Regions from separate parts of the Streptomyces shaanxiensis genome, predicted to be linked through region 1. Evidence: riboswitches for the same ligand, from Rfam matches in the RefSeq annotation. Region 1 holds a riboswitch; the other holds the start of a gene.
The links. A riboswitch is a leader RNA that binds a small molecule or an ion and turns the genes downstream of it on or off. The one in region 1 is predicted to bind S-adenosylmethionine.
Positions count from the first base shown of each region.

Region 1 (9,487 bases):
AGAACGAGATCGCCAAGGCCGCCCTGATGATCGTCCGGCTCCAGCCTGCCGACATCAAGGACAAGCGCGAGCTCGAGTGGTCGCACGAGGGCATCGTCGCGTACTCGAAGATCTGCACCCACGTCGGTTGCCCGATCTCCCTGTACGAACAGCAGACGCACCATGTGCTCTGCCCCTGCCACCAGTCCACCTTCGACCTCTCCGACGGTGCCCGAGTGATCTTCGGCCCGGCCGGCCACGCCCTGCCGCAGCTGCGCATCGGCGTGAACGACGAGGGCTACCTCGAGGCGCTCGGCGACTTCGAAGAGCCCGTCGGTCCTGCATTCTGGGAGCGCGGATGAGCACTGAGTCCACCACCGAGTCGCGCTCGCGCGACAAGGCACCGGCCGGCGAGCGCGTCGCCGACTGGGCCGACGGCCGACTGGGGATCTACTCCCTGGCCAAGGCCAACATGCGCAAGATCTTCCCCGACCACTGGTCGTTCATGTTGGGTGAGGTCTGCCTCTACAGCTTCATCATCATCATCCTCACGGGTGTGTACCTGACGCTGTTCTTCCACCCGTCGATGAACGAGGTGGAGTACCACGGCTCCTACGTCCCGCTCCAGGGACAGCTCATGTCGGAGGCGTTCAGCTCCACGCTGCACATCTCCTTCGACGTGCGCGGTGGTCTGCTCATCCGGCAGATCCACCACTGGGCCGCGCTGATCTTCCTCGCCGGCATGTTCGTGCACATGATGCGCGTGTTCTTCACGGGCGCGTTCCGCAAGCCGCGTGAGATCAACTGGCTGTTCGGCTTCCTGCTGTTCGTCCTGGGCATGTTCACCGGTTTCACCGGCTACTCGCTCCCGGACGACCTGCTCTCCGGCACCGGTGTCCGCTTCACCGAGGGCGCGATCCTGTCCATGCCGATCGTCGGCACGTACATCTCGTTCTTCCTCTTCGGCGGCGAGTTCCCGGGCACCGACTTCGTGGCCCGCTTCTACTCGATCCACATCCTGCTGCTGCCGGGCATCATGCTCGGCCTGGTGGTCGGCCACCTGATCCTGGTCTTCTACCACAAGCACACGCAGTTCGCGGGCCCCGGAAAGACCAACAAGAACGTGGTCGGCATGCCGCTGCTGCCGGTCTACATGGCCAAGGCCGGAGGCTTCTTCTTCCTGGTCTTCGGTGTCATCGCGGTCATCGCCGCGATCGCGCAGATCAACCCGATCTGGGCCATGGGTCCCTACCGTGCGGACCAGGTGTCCACGGGCGCCCAGCCCGACTGGTACATGGGCTTCGCCGAGGGTCTGGTCCGCTACATGCCGGGCTGGGAGGTCAACTTCTGGGGTCACACGCTCGTCCTGGGTGTGTTCATCCCGCTGGTGCTCTTCGGTCTGGTCCTGGGTGCGATCGCGGTCTACCCGTTCATCGAGTCCTGGGTCACCGGCGACAAGCGCGAGCACCACATCCTGGACCGCCCGCGCAACGCCCCGACGCGTACCGCGTTCGGTGTCGCCTGGATCACGGTGTACATGATCGGCCTGGTCGGCGGTGGCAACGACCTGTGGGCCACCCACTTCCACCTGTCGATCAACGCGGTCACCTGGTTCGTCCGGATCGGGTTCTTCGCCGGACCGGTCATCGCGTTCATCGTCACCAAGCGGATCTGCCTCGGCCTGCAGCGCCGGGACAAGGACAAGGTGCTGCACGGCCGCGAGTCGGGCATCATCAAGCGCCTGCCGCACGGTGAGTTCATCGAGGTGCACGAGCCGCTCAGCCAGGACGCGCTGTACACGCTCACCGCGCACGAGCAGTACCAGCCGGCCGAGATCGGTCCGAAGGTCGACGAGAACGGCGTCGAGCGCAAGGTGAAGGGCTCCGAGAAGCTCCGCGCCAAGCTCAGCAAGTCGTACTTCGGCGAGGACGGTCAGATCCCCAAGCCGACGGTCGACGAGTACAAGGAGATCACGAGCGGCCACGGCCACCACTGATCGCTGCGTTTCGCCACGCCACGGTCAAGGGCCCCATCCGGTTGTACGGGTGGGGCCCTCGGCCGTGCCGGGGCGCGGGCCCCGTCCGGTCTTCGGACGGGGCCCTTCGCCGTGCCCTGCGGCTGGATAGGGTGGACCTCGTTGAGACCCGCGTCCCGTAGTGCGGGACACCACAACTGACCCAGGAGCGGCTTATGAGCGCTGTGACCCCCGCTGGAGGCGACACCGCGGCGGGCCGTTCCTGGCCCGAGGTGCTGAGTGCCCTGCTCGGCGGACAGGACCTGAGCGCCGGCGACACGGCCTGGGCGATGGACCGCTTCATGAGCGGCGAGGCGTCGGACGCCCAGATCGCCGGCTTCATGGTGGCCCTGCGGGCCAAGGGCGAGACGGTCGAGGAGATCAACGGTCTCGTCGAGGCGATGTACGCCCACGCGCAGCCGTTGGACATTCCCGGCCCGGCCGTCGACATCGTCGGCACGGGTGGTGACCGGGCCAAGACGGTCAACATCTCGACGATGTCCGCCATCGTGATCGCGGGCGCCGGCGCGAAGGTCGTCAAGCACGGCAACCGGGCGTCGTCCTCGGCGAGCGGCTCGTCCGACGTGCTGGAGAAGCTCGGCATCAACCTCGACCTGTCGCCGGAGGGCGTGGCACGGGTGGTGGACGAGGCCGGGATCACCTTCTGCTTCGCGGCCAAGTTCCACCCCTCGATGCGGTTCGTCGGCGGCGTCCGGCGGGACCTGGGGATCCCGACCTCGTTCAACCTCCTCGGCCCGCTGACCAACCCGGCTCGCGTCACCTCCTCGGCCGTCGGCTGCTTCGACACCCGGATGGCGGGCCTCATCGCCGGCGTCCTGGCCGAGCGCGGCTCGTCCGCGCTGGTGTTCCGTGGCGACGACGGTCTCGACGAGCTGACGACGACGGCCACTTCGCGCGTGTGGGTCGTCCGCGACGGCAAGGTGACCGAGGAGGGCTTCGACCCGCGCGACGTCGGCATCGAGCTGGTACCGGTGGAGGCGCTGCGGGGCGCGGACGCCTCGTACAACGCGGAGGTCGCCCGACGGCTGCTGGAGGGCGAGACCGGGGCCGTACGGGACGCCGTGGTGCTCAACTCGGCCGCGGCGCTGGTGGCGTTGGAGCCGACGGACGCTCCGCTCACCGAGCAGATCCGGCTCGGCATGGCGAGGGCGGCGGAGTCGATCGACTCCGGGGCGGCGAAGCGGACGCTGGAGCGTTGGGTGGCGGCCAGCAACGCCTGAGTTCCACGTGATGTGACGCAAGGCGCAGTCCGGATTCTGGACTGCGCCTTGCGCGCTGATGATCGTGTGGCAGGATATTGGACCAGGTCATGAGTGACAGTCATGAGGCCCCGGCCGACTGTCCGGCAACCCTCCGTCCGTGGCGGGGTGCCCCGGGTGAAGACCAGGCCGTAGGCAGCGAGGTCTACGGCAAGCGCGGGCCCCTCTCGAAACCAGGGGTCCTGGTCGTTCGAGGGAGTCTTCCGTGAGCAAGCGAATGCGATAGGGCCGCCCGAGCCCCGCCTCCGCGCACCCTTTTCTCTTTCCCGCATGCCACTCAACTCGCATGCCTCTCACGGGAGTTCGCCATGTCTGTCTCCACCGCTGCCGCCGCCCAGACCATTTGCTCCCCGCTGCCCGTTCTGGGCCGTGATGTCACCGTCCCGCTCGTCACCGGCGGCGAGGTCACCTACGCCGCGCTCGACTACGCCGCCAGCGCCCCGGCGTTGCAGCGCGTCTGGGACGACGTCGCCGCCTATGCCCCGTACTACGGCAGCGTCCACCGCGGCGCCGGGTACCTCTCCCAGCTCTCCACCGACCTGTTCGAGAACGCCCGCAGGACGGTCGCCGAGTTCCTCGACTGCCGGGACACCGACCAGGTCGTCTTCACCCGGTCCACCACCGACTCGCTCAACCTCCTCGCCGCCGCGCTCCCGGCCGACTGCCAGGTCTTCGTCTTCGAGACCGAGCACCACGCCTCCCTGCTGCCCTGGCGCGACGCCCGCGTCACCTACCTCAACGCGCCCCGCACCCCCCGCCAGGCCGTCGAGACCCTGGAGCGCGCCCTCGCCGACCGCGACCCGTACGGCCCGGCCCTGGTCTGCGTCACCGGCGCCTCGAACGTCACCGGCGAGCTGTGGCCGGTCCGCGAGCTGGCCGCCGCCGCCCACGCGCACGGCGCCCGGATCGTGCTCGACGCCGCCCAGCTGGCCCCGCACCACCCGGTGAGCGTCCAGGACCTCGACGTCGACTGGGTCGCCTTCTCCGGCCACAAGCTGTACGCCCCCTTCGGCTCGGGCGTCCTGGCCGGCCGCGCCGACTGGCTGCGCGAGGCGGAGCCGTACCTGGCGGGCGGCGGTGCCAGCCGCAAGGTCTCCCGGCGCGAGGACGGGGGAGTGGACGTCGAGTGGCACGAGAGCGCCGCGCGGCACGAGGCCGGGTCGCCCAACGTCATCGGCGCCTACTCCATCGCCTCCGCCTGCAAGGCCCTCACCGAGGCCGGGTTCGACGACCTGGTCGCCCGCGAGCAGTACCTGATCGAGAAGGTGCGGGCGGGGCTCGCCGAGGTTCCCGAGGTCCGGATCCTCTCCCTCTTCGGTGACGACGCCCCGCGCGTCGGCGTCATCTCCTTCGTCGTCGACGGCTGGAACAGCTCCCACTTCGCCGCCGCGCTCTCCGCCGAGTACGGCATCGGGGTGCGGGACGGCCTGTTCTGCGCCCACCCCCTGGTCCGCACGCTGCTGGGCAGCGACCCGCAGACCCAGGGCGAGTGCGGCGCCCCGGAGGCCGCTCCCGGCGAGAAGTCCCTCAACGCGATCCGGGTGAGCTTCGGGGCCGGTACGCCGGACGAGCACGTCGAGCGGTTCGTGGGCGCCGTGAAGGAGCTGGTCCAGGACGGCGCGCAGTGGAACTACCGCACGGAGGACGGGCGTTGCGTGCCGGACACCTCCGCGTGAGCCGGTAGCCGGGCGCCCAGCAGGATCATCCGCAGGGCGCGTTCGGTGGCGTCCGTGAGGAGTTCGGAGGCCCGCACCAGGGCCTCCGCCAGGGCCATCGGCGCCGGCAGGATCCCGCTGAACGCGTCCACGCCGGGCACGTCCCGCGCGCCCTCGCCCAGCGTGCCCGCCAGCGCGAGCACCGGGCGCCCGTACAGCTTGGCCCGGCGGGCCACCTCGGCGGGGACCTTGCCCCTGGGCGTCTGGTGGTCCAGGGCGCCCTCGGCGGTGACGACCAGGTCGGCGCGGGCGAGGCGGGCGTCCAGGTCGAGGTGGTCGAGCAGCACCTCGAAGCGGGGCAGGAGGCGGGCGCCCAGTGCGGCGAGGCCCGCGCCCAGGCCGCCGGACGCACCGGTGCCGGGGCCGTGGTGCAGGTCGGTGCCCACGGCCCCCAGGTCGCGGGTGAGGACGTCCGCCCAGTTCCGCAGGCCGGCCGACAACTGCTCGACCTGCGCGGGCGTCGCCCCCTTCTGCGGGCCGAAGACGCGGGCCACGCCGCGCTCGCCGCACAGCACGTTGTACGGGTTGCAGGCGACGAGCAGCTCCACGTCGCGCAGCCTCGGGTCCAGGCCGGTCGGGTCGATCCGGGCGAGGCGGGTCAACTCGCCGCCACCATGCGGGAGTTCGAGGCCGTCCGCGTCCAGCAGGCGGGCACCGAGGGCCTGGAGCGCGCCGGCGCCCCCGTCGGACGTACCCGAATCACCGCAGCCGATCAGGACGCGCCGTACGCCCGTGTCGAGCGCGGCGCGGATCAGTTCGCCGACGCCGTACGTCGTCGTGGCGCCCGGGTCGCGCAGGGCGCGTGGGACGAGGGACAGCCCGGCCACGGCTGCCATCTCCACGACCGCCGTGGCCTGGGAACCCAGCAGGGCGAAGTGCGTACCGATCCGTTCGCCGACCGGGCCCGTGGCGGGCAGCGCGACGAGGCGCCCGCCGGTCGCGGCGGCCAGGGCGGCGGCCGTTCCCTCGCCGCCGTCCACCAGGGGGATCAGATCGAGCACGGCGTCCGGGAGGACCCGGCGTACGCCGTCCGCGATGGCGTCGGCGGCGGCCTGGGCGGACAGGGACTCCTTGAAGCCGCTGGGGGCTACGACGACTCGGGTCAGCATGGGATCTCCTAGCGGGTCACGGGTACGCCGAGCAGCGGCCAGACGGCGACGGCGAAGAGCAGGACGAGGGCGGCGGTCAGCGGGGCGAGGACGGCGGAGAGGCGGAGCAGGTCGCGCGGGGTGTAGGTGGGCGTTCCGGGGAGGTCGGAGAAGAGCGTGACCGGCTTGGCCGAGGCCGGGAGCGTGTGGCAGAAGCCGGCCGCGGCGGTCGATGCCAGTGCGGCGGCGACCGGGTTGACGCCGGCGCCGACGGCCGCCGCGACGACCAGCGGGACCAGGACCGAGGAGCGGGCCGAGCGGGACTGCAGAACCAGGTGGGCCGCCGTGCTGATCGCGATCACCACGGCCAGGAACATCAGCGGGCTGATGCCCGTGGGGAGCCCGTCGACCAGCCATTTCGCCGCTCCCGAGTCGGCGAGTGCCACGCCCATCGCCATCGTCGCGGCCATGAACAGCAGCAGCGACCAGGGCACGGTGCCGAGCGCCGCCTTGAGCCGGACCGTGCCGAGGGCCGGTGAGGCCGCCACGACCGCGCCGATCAGCGCGACGACGGCGGGCGGCACCCGGTGCAGCGGCTCGCTGCACCACAGCACGACGACCGTGCCGAGCAGCAGTGCGCACCGCTTCTCGGCCTGCGACCAGGGACCGGTGACCGGGTGGTCGCTGTGCTGCTGGATCTGCTCGGGAGTGATGCGTACGGCGCCCTTGCGGTCCGCGCGCCGGGTGGTCGTCAGCAGGACGGTCTCGGCGGCCAGGTGGGACGACGCCACGGCCAGGGGCAGGCCGAGCAGCAGCCACTCGGTGAAGCCGATCCGGTCACCGGTGGCCTGCCACAGCACGGACACGGTGATCAGATGCGCGCCCGCCCCGATCAGGGTCGCCACCGCCGACAGCAGGATCACGGTCGGGAACAGCAACGCCAGCATCACGACCAGTCGCCGCCGGTCGGCCAGCGCCTTGGCCAGTGCGAGGAACACCGGCAGCGCGAGGGCGGCCCGCCCCGAGGTGGCCGGCACCGCGAACGCGGTGACGACCAGGGCGGCCGTGGTGAGGTGCACGAGCTGCCGTACGGTGCGCGCCCCGCCGACCAGGAACGCCGCCGCCCGCCCCGCGAGACCGGTCCGGGTCACCGCGGCCGCCAGCACGAAGGCGCAGATCAGCAGCCACACCGTGGAGTCGCCGAGGGTGCCGAAGAGCGTGTCGCTGCTGATCACCCCGGTCACCGTCAGGGCGAGCCCGGCGCCCAGCGCGATGTAGGTGTCGTCGAGCGGAGTGGCGACCCAGGCGCAGGTCGCCAGGGCGAAGACGGCGAGGGTGAGGCGGGCGTCGGCGCCGAGGCCGGGGAAGTTCCCGGGTACCGCGAGCAGCGCGCACAGGGAGAGCGCCGCGCACAGGGCCGCGCTCGGACGGAGGTTCAGGGTCACGTCATCGAGGATTCACCTGGGCGGTGAGCCTTCGATGAGCCGTACATGAAGGAGACTTCACGCGGGCAGAGGGGGCGCCGAACGGACAGCGGAAGGGGCTTCAGGCGGACAGGCGGTACCCCACGCCGCGCACCGTCTGGACCCGTTCGGCGCCGAGCTTCTTGCGCAGCGCCCGCACGTACACGTCCACGATGTTGGAGCCGGGGTCGAAGTCGTAGCCCCACACGTGCGACAGGATCTGCTCGCGGGACAGTACCTGCCCCGGATGCCTCAGGAACAGCTCCAGGAGCACGAATTCACGGGCCGTCAGGTCCACGGTCCGCTCGTCGGCCCGCGCCCGCCGGGTGCGCAGGTCCAGGGTGAGCGAGCCGGACCGCAGCACCGTCACCTCGGGCGCCCGGGCCGCCGTACGCAGCCGAAGGCGCACCCGGGCGAGCAGTTCCTCGAAGCGGAACGGCTTGGTCATCCAGTCGTCGGCGCCGCCCTCCAGACCCGCCACCGTGTCCCGTACGGAGTCCCGCGCGGTCAGCACGATCACCGGGACCGTCACCCGGGCCTCGCGCAGTTCGCGCAGCACCGTGAAGCCGTCCCTGCCGGGCAGGCCGATGTCCAGGACCACCAGATCGAAACCGCCGGTCAACGCGTACTCGTATGCCGCGTCGCCGTCGCCGACGACGGTCGTGGTGAAGCCGTTGGAGCGCAGGCCCTTCTCGACGAAGGAAGCGATGCGTTCCTCGTCCTCGACGATCAGAATGCGGTTCACGCGCGCACCTCTTCGTTCACGCTCATGGATGGGCCTCTTCCAGGGTCAGTACGAAGGTGGCGCCGCCGCCCTCCGTGCCGCGCAGCCCCACCCGGCCGCCGTGGGCCTCCGCGATCGCCCGGACGATCGACAGGCCGAGCCCGGCGCCGGAGCCCCGGGCGCCACGGCGGGACGTGCCGCGCCGGAACCGTTCGAAGATCACCTCGGCGTCCTGCGGCTGGACTCCGCACCCGGAGTCGGCGACGTACAGCTCGACGCCCGGCCCGTCGGCGCGGGAGCCGATCCGGACGGCCTGCCCGGGCGCGGTGTGCTGCACGGCGTTCTGGGCGAGCTGGACCATCGCCTGCGTGATCCGCTGAGGGTCCAGCCGGGCCTCGACGTCGGCCACCTCGGCGAGCTGCCAGTCCCGTTCGCCGAGGGTGCGGGCCTTGACGTAGACGTCGGCGGTGAGCTCGGCGAGCTGGACCGGCTCCGGGGTGACGAAGTCGGGACGCTCGGCCTTGGCGAGCAGCAACAGGTCCTCGACGATGCGGCTCATCCGGTCGAGCTCGTCGGTGACCAGCCGGATGGTCTCCTCGCGCTCGGCCGGGTCGTCGCCCATCAGCTCCAGATGGCCGCGCACGATGGTGATCGGCGTGCGCAGCTCGTGGCCCGCGTCGTCGACGAACTCGCGCTGGGCGGCGAAGGCGCGCTCCAGCCGGTCGAGCATCGCGTTGAAGGTCTCCGCGAGCGCGGCGATGTCGTCGCGTCCGTGCACCGGGATACGGCGGGTGAGGTCCTGCTCGGTGAGCTGCGCGGCAGCCGTGCGCACCAGGCGTACGGGCTTGAGGATGCGCCCGGAGACCGCCCAGCCGATGCCGGTCATCATCAGTAGGGCGACCCCGGAGATGGCCAGCAGGATCCGGAACTCGTCGTTCACGGCGGCCTGTTCGCGCCCCGGGTGGAAGGCGACCACGAACGCGGCCTCCGTCGCGCCGCCGGCCCGGGCGACGGCCACCTTCGCCCAGCGGATCTCGCCCGACGCGCGCTGCAGCGTGCCCGTGGAGTCGGCGGAGTCGAAGATGCGGCGACGGGCGTCGGCGTCCTTGTGCAGGGGGAGGGCGACGGGGATGTCGCGCGGCTGGATGATCTGCGCCGGGGTGTGGCCCGGCCGGCCCACCAGGCCGATCAGCTCCTCGTCCGGGTCGGCGTACTGCCGTACCA
Region 1 is NZ_BAAAZY010000006.1:506,894-516,380, reverse strand. It holds gene qcrA (cytochrome bc1 complex Rieske iron-sulfur subunit) at 1-341, shown strand, start outside; gene qcrB (cytochrome bc1 complex cytochrome b subunit) at 338-1,975, shown strand; gene trpD (anthranilate phosphoribosyltransferase) at 2,170-3,234, shown strand; SAM riboswitch class IV at 3,320-3,436, shown strand; gene ABD932_RS09100 (aminotransferase class V-fold PLP-dependent enzyme) at 3,582-4,949, shown strand; gene ABD932_RS09095 (glycerate kinase) at 4,904-6,097, opposite strand; gene ABD932_RS09090 (SLC13 family permease) at 6,106-7,521, opposite strand; gene ABD932_RS09085 (response regulator transcription factor) at 7,622-8,284, opposite strand; gene ABD932_RS09080 (sensor histidine kinase) at 8,307-9,487, opposite strand, start outside.

Region 2 (9,487 bases), on a different contig from region 1:
CACGCCGCGCGGCCGACCCGCAGGGCACCTTCGACGCCCTCCGCGAACCCCTCACCGACCTCGCCACCCGCAACGGCCTCATCGTCGAACCGGGCCGCATGGTCCTCGAACTCCGCCCACCCGGCATGGACAAGGGCGTGGCCCTGAGCGAGTACGTCCGCGAACTCGGCGCCGAGTCCGTCCTCTACGCCGGCGACGACCTCGGCGACCTCCCCGCCTACACCGCCATCGACAAACTCCGCTCCGACGGCACCCCCGGCCTCCTGGTCTGCAGCGGCAGCGAGGAGGTCACCGAGCTGTCGGAGAGGGCGGACATCGTGGTCGACGGCCCGGAGGGGGTCGTACGACTGCTGCAGACGCTGGCGAACCGGACGACCTGACCCGCGCTGCATGGAGGCCGCCGCCTCAGCCCACCTGATCGGCCTCAGCCGGGCTGACTGGTCTCGGCCCGGGGGACCGGGGCTCGGGCGGCCGGCTCGGCCGGGGCGAGCGGCCTCACGACGCTCGCCCGCGCTTGCGGGGTGCCGCCTGCGCCCACCCGTGCCGCCCCAGCGGCACGACTGCCCGCAGGCTGGGTGGGTCTCAGACAGGCCGACCGGTCTCGAGCGCCGGACTCGGCTCAGCCGGGCTGACCAGCCTCACAGGAGCTGACCGGTCTCGGACGGCGCCCCCCCTCAGCCGGGCCAGCCGGTCTGAGGCGGGCCGACCCGAGCTCAGGCGAGCTGCCTGGTCTCAGCCGGGCCGCCCGGTCTAAGCCGAGCCGTCCGGCTCAGCCCGGCTCACCCGCCGTTCCCTCCTCCAGCGCGGACAACTGCTCCAAGAACCACTGGGCCGGCGGCAGCGCGGTCGCGGAGGCGGCGAGGCGTTTTGAGCGTTCCGCTCGTTCCTCCGGGCCCATGGACAACGCCTCGTGCAGTGCTTGTGCCGTGCCGATGACGTCGTACGGGTTCACGGCCAGCGCGTCCTCGCCCAGTTCTTCGAAGGCGCCCGCTTCGCGCGACAGCACCAGCACGCATCCCTCGTCGGAGACGACCGGCACCTCCTTGGCGACGAGGTTCATGCCGTCCCGGATGGGGTTGACCAGGGCCACGTCGGCCAGCCGGTAGGCCGCAAGGGAGCGGGCGAAGTCGTCCTTGACGTGGAGGAGCACCGGGGTCCAAGTCGGGGTCCCGTAGCCGGAGTTGATCTCCTCCGCCAGCCGCTGGACCTCGGCCGTGTAGTCCCGGTACACCGCCAGGTCCTGCCGCGAGGGGTACGCGAACGCCACGTGCACCACCCGCTCGCGCCACTCGGGGTGGTCGTCGAGCAGCTGCCGGTACGCGAGCAGGCCCCGCACGATGTTCTTGGACAGCTCTGTCCGGTCGACCCGCACGATCGTCCTGCGGGCGCTGCCGTCCGGGGCCGTGCCGATCTCGTCCCGCAGCGCCGCGGTCCGTTCGGCCACGTCGGGCTGATGCGAACGCGCCCGCAGGAAGTCCGCGTCCGCCCCCAGACCGTGCACCCCGACCCGCGTGTTGCCGAGCCCGCCGGTGAACTGGGCGCAGCACGCCTCGAACGCGTCCGCCCACCGCCGCGTGAGGAACCCCAGCCGGTCCGCGCCGAGCATCCCGCGCAGCACCTGCCCGGCGATGTCGTCCGGCAGCATCCGGAAGTACTCCGGCGGCGCCCACGGCGTGTGCGAGAAGTGGCCGATACGGAGGTCGGGGCGCAGCTCGCGGAGCATCCCGGGCACCAGCGTCAGGTGGTAGTCCTGGACCAGGACCGCCGCCCCCGGCGCCGCCCGCCCGGCCAGCGCCTCGGCGAAGGCACGGTTGTACGTCTCGTACGACGCCCACTGGCGCCGGAACTCCGCGTCGAAGACCGGCTCCAGCGGCGTCTGGTAGAGCATGTGGTGGACGAACCACAGGACCGAGTTCGCGATGCCGTTGTACGCGTCCGAGTGCACGTCGGCCGGGATGTCCAGCATCAGCACGCCGTCCTCGCCGACCCCGCGCCGCACCGCCTCGCGGTCCCCGTCGGTCAGCGCCGAGCACACCCACAGGGCGCCCGCGTCCGGCCCGATCGCCGACAGCCCGGAGACGACTCCGCCGCCGCCCCGCTTGGAGTGCAGCGAGCCGTCCTCGCGCACCTCGTAGGAGACCGGCCCGCGGTTCGACGCGACCAGCACCCTGGCCGCACCCTGCGCATCCTGCGTGGTAGCCATACGCCTCAACCTAGCCCGGCCCGGAAACGCTCAAACGTGCGGTTCCGCTCAGTGGACGGCTCTTGTACGCCCTGTATACGGCCGGTTTCCGGCGTTTACGCGACCTTCCGCGTCGCATACTCGGCGATCTCCACCATCGGCGGCCGCTCCTCGGTGTCCACGGAGTACGTACGCGGCTCGAACCCGTCCTCGCCCCGCTCGAACTGGGTGAGCGACGGCCGGATCAGATGCCCGCGGGCCAGCCGCAGCTGGGCCGTGCGGTAGATCGCGGCGGACATCCGGCCGAGCGCCTGCCCGTCCTGGTGCCGGTGCTTGCGCACCCCCACGTCCACCTGGGCCAGCGCGTCCAGACCCACCAGGTGCAGGGCGTCGATCAGCATGCCCAGCTCGACTCCGTATCCGACGGGGAACGGGAGCTGTTCCAGCAGGCTGCGGCGGGCCGCGTACTCGCCGCCCAGCGGCTGCACGAAACCGGCCAGCTGCGGCCAGTGCATGTTCAGCAGCGGGCGTGCCATGAGTTCGGTGACCCGGCCGCCCTGCCCGGCGGCGCCGCGCAGCGGACGGTCGTACATGCCCTTGACCAGGTCGACCTCGGGGTTGGTGAGCAGCGGGCCGACGATGCCGGAGACGAAGTCGGAGGAGAACTCCTTCAGGTCGGCGTCGATGAAACAGACGATGTCCCCGCTCGTGACGAGCAGGGAGCGCCACAGGACCTCACCCTTTCCGGGCACGGCCGGGACGCGCGGCAGGATCTCGTCCCGGTGCACCACGGTCGCGCCCGCGGCGGCGGCCACCTCGGAGGTGCGGTCGGTGGATCCCGAGTCGACGACGACGATCTCGTCGACCAGCGGGACCTGTTGCATGAGGTCGTGACGGATGATCGCGACGATGTCGCCGACCGTCTCCTCCTCGTTGAGCGCGGGCAGCACGACGGAGACCGACTGACCCGTACGCTGCTTGGCGGCCAGGATCTGATGGAGTGGACGATCGGTCACGGACCAGGAGCGGGTGCTCAGCCAGCGCTCGGCTTCTTCCAGCACAGTCTGTTGCTCCTCACTGTCGTGATCACAGCAGGTAATCGTGTGATCCATCTCGCGGTTCGGACGACTATCTCAACTGTCCTGGCCTTCGGTTACAGTCTTGAACAACGCGGATGACCATCGCATGTCCGGGGTCAACCGTTGTTAACAACCGCATACAGCTCATCCAGAGGGGCAGAGGGAAACGGCCCGATGAAGCCCCGGCAACCCTCCAGTCGGCTCTCGTAACGATCACTGTCGATCGTCTCCGCGAGGCTCCCGGCTTGGGAAGGTGCCAAATCCGTCTCACGGCGAGATGCGTCGTGAGGAAGATGAGGAGAAAGGGCCTCGCCTCACATGGCTGTGCAGACTGTTGCAAGCACCACCGATTCCACCGTAGACCTCGGTCCCGCCGCGGCGCTGTCCTGCCGCGAGTGCGGCCACCGGGTGCCCCTCGGACCGGTCTTCGCGTGCGAGGAATGTTTCGGCCCGCTGGAGATCGCTTACGACTTCTCGGCGTACGACACCGAGGAGCTCCGCAAGCAGATCGAAGCGGGTCCCGCGAACATCTGGCGCTACGCGCCCCTGCTGCCCGTCCCCGCCGACGTGGCCACCAAGCCGAACATCAACCCCGGCTGGACCCAGCTCGTCAAGGCCGACAACCTCGCCCGCGAGCTCGGTGTGACCGGCGGTTTGTATGTGAAGGACGACTCCGGTAACCCGACGCACTCCTTCAAGGACCGCGTCGTCGCCCAGGCCCTGGAGGCCGCCCGCGCCTTCGGCTTCACCACCCTCTCCTGCTCCTCCACCGGCAACCTGGCCGGCGCGGTGGGCGCCGCGGCGGCCCGCGCGGGCTTCCGTTCCTGCGTGTTCATCCCGCACGACCTGGAGCAGGGCAAGGTCGTCATGGCCGCCGTCTACGGCGGCGAGCTCGTCGGCATCGAGGGCAACTACGACGACGTGAACCGTTTCTGCTCCGAGTTGATCGGCGACCCGGCCGGCGAGGGCTGGGGCTTCGTCAACGTCAACCTGCGGCCGTACTACGCCGAGGGCTCCAAGACCCTGGCGTACGAGATCTGCGAGCAGCTCGGCTGGCAGCTCCCGGACCAGCTCGTCGTCCCGATCGCGTCCGGTTCGCAGCTCACGAAGATCGACAAGGGTCTGCAGGAGCTGATCAAGCTCGGGCTCGTCGAGGACAAGCCGTACAAGATCTTCGGCGCGCAGGCCGAGGGCTGCTCGCCGGTGTCGACGGCGTACAAGGCGGGGCACGACGTGGTCCGCCCGCAGAAGCCGAACACCATCGCCAAGTCGCTGGCGATCGGCAACCCGGCCGACGGTCCGTACGTCCTGGACATCGCGCGGCGTACGGGCGGTGCGGTGGAGGATGTGACGGACGAGCAGGTCGTCGACGCGATCAAGATCCTCGCCCGGACCGAGGGCATCTTCGCCGAGACGGCGGGCGGCGTCACGGTGGGCGTCACGAAGAAGCTGATCGAGAACGGCGTGCTCGACCCGACGCTGACGACGGTTGTGCTGAACACTGGCGACGGGCTCAAGACCCTTGACGCGGTTGCCGGAACTGGGCTGACTGCGACCATTCGTCCCAACCTGGACTCGTTCCGCGAGGCCGGACTCGCATAGTCGTTGCGTCTGCGGGCCGGTGGGGGCTGGTCGCGCCCACGCGGCGGTAGCCGCACATTGAACACAGCCCCGCGCCCCTGGGCCCGTTTACCCGACCGGAGGTCACACCGCATGAGCGTCAACGTCCGCATCCCCACCATCCTGCGCACCTACACGGGTGGCCAGGCCGAGGTCGCCGCCGAGGGGGCGACCCTCGCCGAGGTCATCGCGGACCTGGAGAAGAACCACACGGGTATCGCCGCCCGCGTCCTCGACGACCAGGGCAAGCTGCGTCGGTTCGTCAACGTGTACGTCAATGACGACGACGTCCGTTTCGAGCAGGGGCTGGAGACGGCCACCCCGGACGGTGCCGGCGTTTCCATCATCCCGGCCGTCGCCGGCGGCTGACGGCGGGTGACCGAATGACCGAACATTACCATCGGTAACACCGGTCACTAAGAGTTCATCGAATTGCCCCCTCCGTGAGAGAAGCGGAGGGGGCAATTCTGTGTGGTTGAGCGAGGTACAGTTGGGGAACATGCCGCCGTTCCACAGGTCGGCAGCCCTTGATTGGCCTTTGATTTTCTGCCGTAAGCCCGACAAGAAGTAGCCAAAGTGTGCGGGTTTTTTGCGGCTTTTGTTCCCTTTGTCGGGTCCGACTTGACCTGAAGTCAGGGTAATTGTCCCCACATTCCCGACCGGTCGTGCCCGGATTTCTCGTCCGATTGACCTGTTGCAGACGGCAGTTGGGCAGATACATTCAGCCGCGGTCGACGCGTTCCGGCGCACGCCCCCGACCGATGGGGGGTGAGGTCTGACCCGGATCCGCGAAGTGTGGATCTGTGCAAGGGCCAGTAATAGGGGAGTTAGGCATGGCTCAGGGCACCGTCAAGTGGTTCAACGCGGAGAAGGGGTACGGCTTCATCGCGGTCGACGGTGGTGCGGATGTTTTCGTCCACTACAGCGCGATCCAGATGGACGGTTACCGCACCCTGGAGGAAGGTCAGCGGGTCGATTTCGAGATCTCGCAGGGCCAGAAGGGGCCGCAGGCGGACATGGTTCGTCTGGCGACCGGCTGAAGCACGCGTCGACTAACTGCAGCGACGTTCTTCGAAGGGCCCGCACCTCCCGGGGTGCGGGCCCTTCGCCATGCCCCGGGCCGTGCGCCAAGCCATGCCCAGGCCATGCCCGGTCGTGCCCAGGCCGTGCCCGGCCCTTGTTCGCGCCGGGCAGAGCGCCCCGCCCGATACCCGAGAGCCGCTTGCACTCGCCTACCCCGAGTGCTAATCATTGGCGTTAGCACTCTGAAGGTGAGAGTGACAAAGAAGGACCGGGTCGGTGAGGCCCGCAGGCCGGGTGGGGCAAGGAACCACGAGGCAGGCGAGCCGTCCGTCGCGGGCGCGGGCGCGGTCCGAAGGAATCACCCCCAGTCCTGGAGGGACCACTTCACATGGCCAAGATCATCGCGTTCGACGAGGAGGCGCGGCGCGGCCTCGAGCGCGGCATGAACCAGCTCGCGGACGCCGTGAAGGTGACGCTCGGCCCCAAGGGCCGCAACGTCGTCCTCGAGAAGAAGTGGGGCGCCCCCACGATCACCAACGATGGTGTCTCCATCGCCAAGGAGATCGAGCTCGAGGACCCGTACGAGAAGATCGGCGCCGAGCTGGTCAAGGAAGTCGCCAAGAAGACGGACGACGTCGCCGGTGACGGTACGACCACCGCGACCGTTCTCGCCCAGGCCCTGGTCAAGGAAGGCCTGCGCAACGTAGCCGCCGGCGCCAACCCGATGGCCCTCAAGCGCGGTATCGAGAAGGCCGTCGAGGCCGTCTCCGCCGCCCTGCTTGAGCAGGCCAAGGACGTCGAGACCAAGGAGCAGATCGCCTCCACGGCCTCCATCTCCGCCGCCGACACCCAGATCGGCGAGCTCATCGCCGAGGCCATGGACAAGGTCGGCAAGGAAGGCGTCATCACCGTCGAGGAGTCCCAGACCTTCGGTCTGGAGCTGGAGCTCACCGAGGGTATGCGCTTCGACAAGGGCTACATCTCGGCGTACTTCGCCACCGACATGGAGCGTATGGAGGCCGTCCTCGACGACCCGTACATCCTGATCGCCAACTCCAAGATCTCCTCGGTCAAGGACCTGCTCCCGCTCCTGGAGAAGGTCATGCAGTCGGGCAAGCCGCTGCTGATCATCGCCGAGGACGTCGAGGGCGAGGCCCTGTCGACGCTGGTCGTCAACAAGATCCGCGGCACCTTCAAGTCCGTCGCCGTCAAGGCCCCGGGCTTCGGCGACCGCCGCAAGGCCATGCTGAACGACATCGCCATCCTCACCGGCGGCGAGGTCATCTCCGAGGAGGTCGGTCTCAAGCTCGAGAACACCTCCCTGGACCTCCTGGGCAAGGCCCGCAAGGTCGTCATCACCAAGGACGAGACCACCATCGTCGACGGCTCCGGTTCCTCGGAGCAGGTCGCGGGTCGCGTGAACCAGATCCGCGCCGAGATCGAGAACAGCGACTCGGACTACGACCGCGAGAAGCTGCAGGAGCGCCTGGCGAAGCTCGCCGGCGGTGTCGCGGTCATCAAGGCCGGTGCCGCCACCGAGGTGGAGCTCAAGGAGCGCAAGCACCGCATTGAGGACGCCGTGCGCAACGCCAAGGCGGCCGTCGAGGAGGGCATCGTCGCCGGTGGTGGCGTGGCCCTCATCCAGGCCACCGCTGTCTTCGAGAAGCTGGAGCTCGAGGGTGACGAGGCGACCGGCGCCCAGGCCGTGAAGCTCGCGCTCGAGGCCCCGCTGAAGCAGATCGCCGTCAACGCCGGCCTCGAGGGCGGCGTCGTGGTGGAGAAGGTCCGCAACCTCACCCCGGGTCACGGCCTGAACGCCGCGACCGGTGAGTACGTCGACCTGGTCGCCGAGGGCATCATCGACCCGGCGAAGGTGACGCGTTCCGCGCTGCAGAACGCCGCGTCGATCGCCGCGCTGTTCCTCACCACCGAGGCCGTCATCGCCGACAAGCCGGAGAAGGCCGCCGCGCCCGCCGGTGGCGGCATGCCGGGCGGTGACATGGACTTCTGATCGACCTCGGGGTTTCGACTCCGGTTGATCAACGTCCTTACCGAGGGCGGCACTTCCTGTTCCGACAGGGGGTGCCGCCCTCGGGCGTTTCAGGGGTTGCCGTAGGAGGAGCCGACGGCGGGCCGGCCCGTGCAGTTCGGCCCGGCGGCCGGGGCGGCGCCGAGGTGGCGGAACGGGAGGGACGGCTCGCGGGCGCCCTCGAGTGTCAGCCGATGGCGGCGGGCGCTGTAGCGGAAGCCGGCCGACCGCAGTGCCGAGACCGCCGCCCGCCCCGCCGCCGAGCCGTCGGCCCAGCGGGCCGACTCCGGGTCGAAGTGCGCGGCGAGCAGTCCGTCGGGGGCGAGCGGGCCGACCAGGTCGACGTCGGTGAGCATCGCGTCGCCGGGCAGCGCCCGGGCGGCCTCCCGTAGGGCGCGGCCCTCGCCGCGGCACGCTCCGCTGGAGGTGCCGCTGGAGCCGCGAATTGCCGTGAATTGCCGTGGATTGTCTGCCGCGCCGTCGTGGCTGGTCGCGCCCGCGCGGCGGAGCCGCATGTCGATACAGCCCCGCGCCCCTTTGGGGCGCTGCGCGTGGCCGGGGTCACAGTTGCACCCGGCGGGACGCGGAATGTGTGGGACCACATGGTCTGTTGTTTAAGTAGGTGCAACAATGCGCGCGCACATACCAACCGGTTAACAGCCCCACCCCGAGGAGCCCTCGACGTGACCGTCACCGAGACCCCCGCCTCCCGCGCGGCCCAGATCCTGTCCCGGCCGACCGTGATCAACGGCCTCACCGTCCCGAACCGCATCGCGATGGCGCCGATGACCCGCATGTTCTCCCCGGGCGGCATCCCCGGTGAGGACGTGCGCTCGTACTACGCCCGGCGCGCCGCGGCCGGTGTCGGCCTGATCGTCACCGAGGGCACCTACGTCGGCCACGACTCGGCCGGGCAGAGCAGCCGCGTTCCGCGGTTCCACGGCGAGGAGCAGTTGGCGGGCTGGGCGAAGGTCGCCGAGGACGTGCATGCGGCGGGCGGCACGATCGTCCCGCAGCTGTGGCACATCGGCATGGTGCGCAAGCAGGGCCAGCCGCCGTTCGCCGACGCCCCCGCTGTCGGTCCCTCCGGTCTGCGGATCGGCGAGAGCGAGGTCACCGGGAAGGCGATGACCCGGCAGGACCTGGACGACGTCATCGGCGCGTTCGCGCAGGCCGCCGAGGACGCCGAGCGCATCGGATTCGACGGTGTGGAGATCCACGGCGCCCACGGCTACCTGGTCGACCAGTTCCTGTGGGAGGGCACCAACCGCCGCACGGACGCGTACGGCGGTGACCCGGTCGCCCGTACGAACTTCGCCGCGGAGATCGTGGCCGCCGTACGTGAGAAGGTCTCCGCCGACTTCCCGGTCATCTTCCGCTACTCGCAGTGGAAGCAGGAGGCCTACGACGCGCGCCTCGCCGAGACCCCGGAGGAGCTGGAGGCCATCCTGACCCCGCTCGCCGCGGCCGGCGTCGACGCCTTCCACGCCTCCACCCGCCGCTACTGGATCCCGGAGTTCGAGGGTTCCGACCTCAACCTCGCGGGCTGGACGA
Region 2 is NZ_BAAAZY010000005.1:230,561-240,047, reverse strand. It holds gene otsB (trehalose-phosphatase) at 1-380, shown strand, start outside; gene ABD932_RS05960 (alpha,alpha-trehalose-phosphate synthase (UDP-forming)) at 770-2,203, opposite strand; gene ABD932_RS05955 (glucosyl-3-phosphoglycerate synthase) at 2,299-3,243, opposite strand; SAM riboswitch class I at 3,403-3,561, shown strand; gene thrC (threonine synthase) at 3,580-4,863, shown strand; gene ABD932_RS05945 (MoaD/ThiS family protein) at 4,975-5,250, shown strand; gene ABD932_RS05940 (cold-shock protein) at 5,715-5,921, shown strand; gene groL (chaperonin GroEL) at 6,293-7,915, shown strand; gene ABD932_RS05930 (hypothetical protein) at 8,005-8,448, opposite strand; gene ABD932_RS05925 (NADH:flavin oxidoreductase) at 8,617-9,487, shown strand, end outside.
Region 2: linked by a shared signal. The riboswitch ahead of thrC (threonine synthase) and the one ahead of ABD932_RS09100 (aminotransferase class V-fold PLP-dependent enzyme) in region 1 are both predicted to bind S-adenosylmethionine.